Regions from separate parts of the Pseudomonas sp. EU05-FHT14B02 genome, predicted to be linked through region 2. Evidence: riboswitches for the same ligand, from Rfam matches in the RefSeq annotation. Region 2 holds a riboswitch; the other holds the start of a gene.
What was found. Region 2 has a riboswitch for cobalamin ahead of cobW (cobalamin biosynthesis protein CobW). Riboswitches for the same ligand answer to the same signal wherever they lie in the genome.

Region 1: another riboswitch for cobalamin. It lies ahead of cobO (cob(I)yrinic acid a,c-diamide adenosyltransferase); the one in region 2 lies ahead of cobW (cobalamin biosynthesis protein CobW).

The regions. Positions count from the first base shown of each region.
Region 1 is NZ_JBYTDD010000044.1:10,622-14,976, reverse strand. It holds gene bluB (5,6-dimethylbenzimidazole synthase) at 1-555, opposite strand, end outside; gene AC3WTM_RS28285 (cobyrinic acid a,c-diamide synthase CobB) at 552-1,889, opposite strand; gene cobO (cob(I)yrinic acid a,c-diamide adenosyltransferase) at 1,886-2,497, opposite strand; cobalamin riboswitch at 2,581-2,814, opposite strand; gene AC3WTM_RS28275 (hypothetical protein) at 2,968-3,552, shown strand; gene AC3WTM_RS28270 (PQQ-dependent sugar dehydrogenase) at 3,619-4,355, shown strand, end outside.
Region 2 is NZ_JBYTDD010000035.1:75,748-80,102, forward strand. It holds gene AC3WTM_RS26075 (CbtA family protein) at 1-563, opposite strand, end outside; gene AC3WTM_RS26080 (CbtB domain-containing protein) at 575-766, opposite strand; cobalamin riboswitch at 888-1,113, opposite strand; cobalamin riboswitch at 1,319-1,531, shown strand; gene cobW (cobalamin biosynthesis protein CobW) at 1,635-2,705, shown strand; partial or broken gene cobN (cobaltochelatase subunit CobN) at 2,709-4,355, shown strand, end outside.

The DNA of each region.
Region 1 (4,355 bases), on a different contig from region 2:
CTCCCTCACCGGCCCCAGGCACAGCACGGCCAACGGCTTGGCACCCAGCGGCAACCTCAACAGGTCCGCCAGTGCCTGTGGTTCGAACAGCGACACCCACCCCATACCCAGCCCTTCGGCACGGGACGCCAGCCACAGGTTCTGGATCGCGCAGGACAACGAAGCCATGTCCATTTCCGGCAGCGTGCGGCGGCCGAAGATATGCTGCTCGCGGTCGTCCATCAGTGCGGCGACCAGCACCTCGGCGCAATCGTTGATGCCTTCCACCTTGAGCTTCATGAACTCATCGCTGCGCTCGCCAAGGGCTTCGGCGGTGCGAATGCGTTCTTCTTCTACCAGGGCCTGGATTTGCCCGCGCAAGGCGCGATCGCTGATGCGAATGAAGCGCCAGGGCTGCATCAGGCCGACACTGGGTGCCTGATGCGCGGCTTCGAGCAGGCGACGGAGCAATTCGGGCTCGACGGTGCCGCCGCTGAAGTGGCGCATGTCGCGGCGCTCGGCGATGGCGCGGTACACCGCCGCGCGTTCGGCTTCGCAAAATGCGTTATCCGTCATGGCCTCTTCGCGGGCAAGCCCGCTCCCACAGGGTTTTGGTCAGGCGCAAACAGTGCGGCAATCGCCGACGGATTGGACGGAAAATAGAAATGCACATAAGAGGCCGTCATCCGCCCCTCACGATAAACCGCTTCTGCCCCTCGCCCGCCGTTAGGGCTCAAGCCACGGGCAATCGGCACCAGTTCAGTGGTGGTCAGCGAATGATGGTAGGTGTGCCCACGCAGCAAACCTTCCGGCAGTTCCACCGCCTGCAACGCCAGCGCCGCCAGGCGCTTTTGCATCACTGCATCACCACTGAGCAGGCCAACCAGTTCGGCGCGAGTACCCTCGACATCGGTCAGGGAATCGAGCAGATACAGCATGCCGCCACACTCGGCGAGCAGCGGTTTGCCTGCCTGGTGGTGGGCGCGGATCGCATCGAGCATCGCGGTGTTTTGCGCCAGTGCAACGTGGTGCAGTTCCGGGTAACCGCCTGGCAGATACAGGCTGTCCGCCTGCGGCAACACACAGTCACGGATCGGCGAGAAGAATGACAATTCGGCGCCCATCGCCCGCAGCAGATCCAGGCTCGCGCCGTAGGTGAACGCAAAGGCTTCATCGCGGGCGACGGCAATGCGCACGCCGGCCAGCAGCGGTTCGGCCGCGATCACATCAGGTGCGGCGAATTCGACTGCCGGTGGCAGCGCGACCTCGCAACTGCTGGCCAGGGCATCGGCTGCCGCGTCGAGGCGCAGGTCGAGATCATTCAACTCACTGGCCTGCACCAGCCCCAGGTGCCGGCTCGGCAGTTCGATCCCGGTTTCCCGGGACAGCGCGCCGTACCAGCGCAAACCTTCAGTCAGGCTGCCTTCGAGCAGTTGCGCGTGGCGCAGCGTGCCGACACGATTGGCCAGCACGCCGGCGAACGGCAAGTCCGGCTGATAACGCGCCAACCCCAGGGCCAATGCGCCAAAGGTCTGGGCCATGGCGGTGCCATCGATCACCCCCAGCACCGGCACACCGAAATGCCGCGCCAGATCGGCGCTCGACGGCGTACCGTCGAACAACCCCATGACGCCTTCGATCAGGATCAGGTCGGCTTCAGCGGCGGCTTCCCAAAGCAACCGGCGACTCTCCTGCTCGCCAACCATCCACATGTCCAGCTGATACACCGGCGCACCGCTGGCGCGCTCGAGGATCATCGGATCGAGAAAGTCGGGCCCGCACTTGAACACTCGGACCTTGCGCCCCTGATTGCGATGCAATCGGGCCAGTGCCGCGGTGACGGTAGTCTTGCCCTGGCCGGAGGCCGGCGCGGCAATCAGTACCGCCGGACAGTGTCGAGGCTGACTCACAATTCGACGCCTTTCTGCGCTTTGATCCCGGCTTGAAAGGCGTGCTTGATCACGCCCATTTCGGTGACGGTGTCAGCCATCTCGATCATCTCCGGCTTGGCGGCACGACCGGTGACCACCACGTGCTGCATCGGCGGTCGGGCCTGCAAGTCGCTGAGCACCTGATCGAGATCGAGGTAGCCGTGTTTGAGGGCGATATTCAGCTCATCGAGCACCACCAGACCGATGGACGGATCGCGCAACAGTTGCTGCGACACCGCCCAGGCGGCTTCGGCGGCGGCGATGTCGCGCTGGCGGTCCTGGGTTTCCCAGGTAAAGCCTTCGCCCATCACATGAAAACGCACCTGCTCGGGAAAGCGCCGGAAGAACAACTCCTCCCCTGTGCTGTTGCGGCCCTTGATGAACTGCACCACGCCGCATTGCATGCCGTGCCCCATGGCGCGGGCGAGCATGCCAAAGGCCGAACTGCTCTTGCCTTTGCCATTACCGGTCAACACCAGCAACAGGCCGCATTCGTTCGGGGAATTGGCGATGCGCTCGTCGATCACGGCTTTTTTGCGCTGCATGCGCGCCAGGTGGCGTTCGTCACGATCGGGGGTATCAGTCATGGGGGGAGCTCTCCGTTGAGGCAGGAATAACGGCGGGCAGGCACAAGAATAGAAGGCAACAAGCCTGGCATCGCCCACCGTGATGCCGCTGGATGAATCAGGCCGGTCTCCGGGCTCATGAGTGGCCGCGGGGCCAGACCGTGCGCCTTCCCGCATCAAATCGACACAGTGGCATCACACACAGTTTTCACTCATTTACCGTTGCGGGGGCAGCGCCGGAATTGCGGGCCTTCGACCAACAGAAGGACTCACTCACCGGCTTCCCTGTTTCACTCTGTCGACCCAAGCCACAGAGCACCTGAAACAAGCCGCGAAGGTTAGAGGGTTGGGGGTGGAGCGTCAATTAAAGCCGGGAGGCCATCGACCGAATAACTGCCATCAACCAATAAACTGACGTCAATCTTGTGCCACACTCCCAGCAGTGATATCAAAGAGCCACAAACTCACAACACAACAACAAGGGTGAGCCCATGCAAGGCATGATCATCAGCAATCCAAAGCTGGAATTCCTGCGCCCGGTGCTCGAACGCTGGTTCGAATGCATCGACCGTTACAACGCCGTCCGCGGTGATGGCGACACACCATACTGGCACGACGAGAAGGCCAATCTCGGACTACTGTCTGCCGCCGCCTGGATGGCCGAGATGGTCACGCTGCAACAGACGCCAACCCGCAAGCAGACCGAAGAAGGCGAACGCAACAGCCGCGCCGACCTGCTCCTGGCTTCACCCGAAACCCGCGCCTACATCCAGACCAGCCAACGCTGGCCACGGGTCAACAGCCTCAACTTGACCCAGGCCCTGCTCGACATCGCCAGCGATGCCAAGCGCCTGAGCCACGCCAGCGACCTGAAACTCGGCTGCCTGTTCGTCGCCCCGCAAAAAGCCCAGCAGGGCGCCACACCGGAAGAACTCCAGGACATGGTCGACGACCTGCAAAAGGAACACACCTGCGCTGTCGCCTGGTATTTCCCTTATGCCTACCGCAAGTTGCGCAACGAAGCCGGCAACTATCACCCCGGCATTGCGGTGCTGTTCAAGGAAGCTCGCGGCTGAAGGTTGAACCATCGGCCGACAACGCGCCTCTATGATTAGAACAAGGCACTCATGGGGAAGACCCGTATGCGCACGCCCCCGCTCGTTCTCGTTATCGCGCTCTGCGGAGGGCTCGCCGCTTGTGGCGGGACCGCCCGTCTGCAAGTCTCCGACGGCACCGGTCCTTCTCCTCAACTGCCAGAACCCGACAGAACGCTGATCCCGACCGTGAACATCGCCCCGGCCATTGGCTGGCCGCAGGGTGCGAAGCCCATCGCCGCCAATGGCACCCAAGTGACCGCTTTTGCCGAAGACCTGGATCACCCGCGCTGGCTTTATGTGCTGCCCAATGGCGATGTACTGGTAGCGGAAACCAATGCTCCCCCCAAACCCGAAGACGGCAAAGGCATTCGCGGCTGGCTCATGAAGAAATTCATGGGGCGTGCCGGAGCCAGGGTGCCCAGCGCCAACCGCATCACCTTGCTGCGCGACAAGGACCACGATGGGGTCGCGGAAACCCGCACGGTATTTCTGCAAAACCTCAACTCGCCCTTCGGCATGACCCTGGTCGGCAATGACCTGTATGTGGCCGACACTGATCGCCTGCTGCGCTTTCACTATGAAAGTGGTGATACGCAGATCAAGTCACCGCCGGCAAAAGTGGTCGACCTGCCGGGCGGCCTGCTGAATCACCACTGGACCAAGAACGTCATCGCCAGCAAGGACGGCAGCAAGCTGTACGTCACCGTGGGTTCCAACAGCAACGTTGCGGAACACGGCATGGACAAGGAAGAAGGTCGCGCGGCGATCTGGGAAGTGGATCG
Region 2 (4,355 bases):
TCCGGTTGCGGCGCGCCAATCACATGGGGAACGGCGAGGATCGCCGCGCCGAGGACTTTCATCAGCCAGTGACGACTGAACACGATCAGTGCAATACCGACGGCGGTGGAGGCGGCGGTACCGACCCACCACAGTTGCCGTTGTGCCAGGTCGGCGGCGGCAGTGCCTGGCAATTCAGGTGGCAGGCCGAGAGTCGGCGCGAGCACGAAGGTCGCGTAACCGGCCAGGCCCCAGAGCAGGCCTTGAGAGGTTTTGGTCGGCGCACGCAAGGTGTACAGGCCGGCCAGCATCAGGGCGAAACCCACCGCCACCACCAGGTTGCCACCGGTGGTCGACAGCACGCGCTGCCAGCCGTCTTGCGGCTCCCAGGCTTGTGCATCGTGAGTGTGGGCAGACACCGCACTGTCGGCGTGTTCATGCATTTCAACAGCGGCCGGTTCGGCTTTTTCGTAGGTCTCGGCCTGCAAAATCAGCGGGGCGACCCAGAAACTTTGCAGCAGGGTCAGCAACAGGGCGGCCAGCAGCCCGGTGAAACCTGCGGTTTGCACAATACGCTTGATCATGTCGACAGCTCTCAATGGCACGGGAACGCGGAGCTGTGGCGGGTATCGTGGGCGGCGTTGTGCACCGCTTCGATGTGCGAGAAACCGGCGAAATACACAAGGCACGCGCCCAGGATCGACGCGCAGACGGCGGCTGCCAGACGTTGGGTCAGGGTTGAAGTGGTGCTCGCGGCTGTGTGTTCGGCGCTGCTGATGATCGACATGGCGTTTCCCTCTGGTCTGTCAGCGGGGAATAAGAGCGCATGCAAAAACCCGCACGACCAGGCGCGCAAGGTTTCAAACAGCGCCCGCCCACCGCGGGTTTGTTGGTTCAGTGATCGTACTGGTCACTTTGTGTTGCGGGCCGGTCTCCGGGCTCACGAGGGGCAAAGGCTTGCGCCTGGACCTGAAAGCATCACCTTCCCATGCCGCAGTGGCACAGTGGATCTGACGCTTCGCTCGCTTACCGTTGCGGGGGCAGCACCGGACTGACATGGCTTAAGAGTAAAGCACATGATTCACCGGTTTCCCGTTTCACCCTGTGAAGGGCACCCGTAACAAGGTGTGTAGGAGAGCATGGGCGGGGGTTGGGCGTCAATTGGCAGGGGTTCTCAATTCGGAACCGGGTCGACTCAATCGCGAGCGAGCTCGCTCCTGCATTTGACCGCATTTTTCTCAAAGAACCCCATCCCCTGTGGGAGCGAGCTTGCTCGCGATGGCGTCGTTACAGGCGCTACAGAACTCAGCATGAACATTGACCCGCCCCAAGACCATGCGTAGCCTTGCGCTTTCGAGGTTCTTCGGCGTTTGTCGAAGCTAAGAAGGGAACGCGGTCAATGCCGCGGCTGCCCCCGCAACTGTGAACGGTGATGTTCGTTGCCACGCCACTGCTGACTCAATCCATGGGGCCGGCGGGAAGGCGCAGCGAATGCCAGGCTCAAGCCCGGCACACCGTCAGCCAGGAGACCTGCCTCGTCACAGATTCTCACTTTCAACCGGGCGGGGTGATCCGGTGGCGAACTCTTCAGGCACGCGCGTGCGCGTTGCCGGTTGTCGTCCCGTATGCCCGCCAGCTTAGCCATAGGGCATCCGATGAAAACACTGGCCAAACTCCCCGTCACCATCGTTACAGGCTTTCTCGGCTCGGGTAAAACCACGCTGCTGCGGCACATGCTCGACAACGCCCAGGGTCGCCGCATCGCGGTGATCGTCAACGAATTTGGCGAGTTGGGCATCGACGGCGAAATCCTCAAGCAATGCTCCATCGGTTGCACCGAAGAAGAAGCCAATGGCCGTGTCTATGAACTGGCCAACGGCTGCCTGTGCTGCACCGTCCAGGAAGAATTCTTCCCGGTGATGCGCGAACTGGTGGCCCGTCGCGGCGATCTGGACCACATTCTCATCGAAACGTCCGGTCTGGCGTTACCCAAACCGCTGGTGCAGGCATTCCAGTGGCCGGAAATCCGCAGTGCCTGCACGGTAGATGCGGTAATCACCGTGGTCGACAGCCCGGCCGTGGCCGCCGGCACCTTCGCCGCGTTCCCGGATCAGGTCGACGCCCAGCGCAAACTCGACCCGAACCTGGACCACGAATCGCCGCTGCACGAACTGTTCGCTGACCAATTGGCCAGCGCTGACCTGGTAATCCTCAACAAAACCGACCTGATCAACCCGACGGACCTGGCCCGTGTGCGCCTGGAAGTCGCCGAGGAGTTGCCGCCAGCGGTGAAAATCATCGAAGCCAGCAGTGGTCGCCTGCCGCTGGACGTGCTGATCGGCCTGGGTGTCGGCTCCGAAGAACACATCGACAGCCGCCACAGCCACCACGACCATCATCACGATGGCGACGACGATCATGATGACCACGATCACGACGCCTTCGATTCGATCTCCATCGAACTGCCGCAAGCCGACGAAAGCCTGCTGCTGGATGCGCTGACCCAGTTGGTGGTTCAGCACGGCATCCTGCGCGTCAAGGGGTTTGCGGCGATTCCGAACAAGCCGATGCGCCTGCTGATCCAGGGCGTGGGTACGCGTTTTGACAAGCACTTCGACCGCCAGTGGGGCGCCGAAGAGGCGCGAGTCACTCGCCTGGTGCTGATCGGCCAGGAACTGGACGCCACTGTTCTCGAAGCGCAATTGCGCGCCGCGCTCAGCGTGTAAGCCATGCACCTGCTCAGGACCCAGCCCGGCGGTTTCGTGTCGGATGACAACATTGCCGACCTTGGACAAACCCCCGCCGAGCTGGTGGTCCTGTGCAGCGGCGATTCCAGCCTGGCGCTGCTCGCCGAAGCGGCGCAGCAGTTGCCCGACGATTACCCGAGCGTGCGCCTGGCCAATCCGATGCAGGTGCAGAACCACGCCTCGGTTGACCTGTACGTCGATGAAGTCTTGCGCCACGCCAAGGTCATTCTGATCTCGCTGCACGGCGGTATCGCCTATTGGCGTTACGGCATCGAGCGTCTGGTCGAGCTGTCGCAGCGCGGCGTGCAGCTGATTCTGGTCCCGGGTGATGATCGCCCGGACCCGGAGCTCAGCGACTTGAGCACCGTCGATGCCGAGGATCGCGACCGGCTCTGGCAGTTTCTGCGCCAGGGCGGCATGGGCAACGCCCTCGACTTCTTCCGCTGTCTGGCCAATCGCTGGCTGGCGCGTGATTACACCTGGGACGAACCGCAAACCCTGCCACGCACGGCGATTTACCATCCGCACAAACATTCTGCCGCACTGAGCGACTGGCAGGCCGACTGGAACGCCGATCAACCGGTGGCGGCGGTGCTGTTTTACCGCTCCCATCTGCAGGCGGCGAATACCGCTTTCATTGATGCTTTTTGCCAACGGTTGCAGGCAGCGGGGTTGAATCCGTTGCCAATCGCGCTGGCGAGCCTGAAAGAACCCGGCTGCCTTTGCGTGGTCGAGGACTGGCTCGATGAGGCCTGCGTCTCGGTGATTCTGAACACCACCGGCTTTGCCCAGTCCAGCCCGGAAGCACCGCATGTGCGGCCATTCCGCCGCAATATTCCGGTGATCCAGGCGATTTGCGCCCAGGACAACGAACCGGGTTGGCGCGCCAGTGAACAGGGGCTTGGCCCCCGCGACCTGGCGATGCACATTGCCTTGCCGGAACTGGACGGGCGCATCATCAGCCGCCCGATCAGCTTCAAGGACCTGGCGTGGCGCAGTGAGCGCAGCCAGTCGGATGTGGTCTGCTACCGGCCGCAGCCGGAACGCATGGATTTTGTTGCCGAACTGGCGCGGCGCTGGATCGATCTGGCGCGGGTGCCCAATGCTGAAAAACGTATTGCCTTGATTCTCGCCAACTACCCGACCCGCGACGGTCGCATCGGCAATGGCGTGGGCCTCGATACCCCGGCAGCGGCGCTGAATATCCTGCAGGCGTTGCATGCCGAAGGTTATCCATTACCGGCTGAGTTACCAGACAGCGGCACCGCGCTGATCCAGCAGTTACTGGGCAGCGTCAGCAACGACCTCGATACTCTTGACCTGCGTCCTTGCCAGCAAAGCCTGGGCATGGGTGATTATCTCGTGATGTTCAACGCACTGCCTGAAGCCAATCGCGTGGCGGTACTCGAACGTTGGGGGGCGCCGGAAGACGACCCGATGTGTCGCAGCGGGCGGATGATGATCGCCGGCCTGCGTTTCGGCCTGACCTTCGTCGGCATTCAGCCGGCCCGGGGTTATCAGGTCGACCCTAGCGCGGTGTATCACGACCCGGATCTGGTGCCGCCCCACGGCTACCTGGCTTTCTACTTCTGGCTGCGCAACACCTATGGCGCCCACGGCGTGATCCAC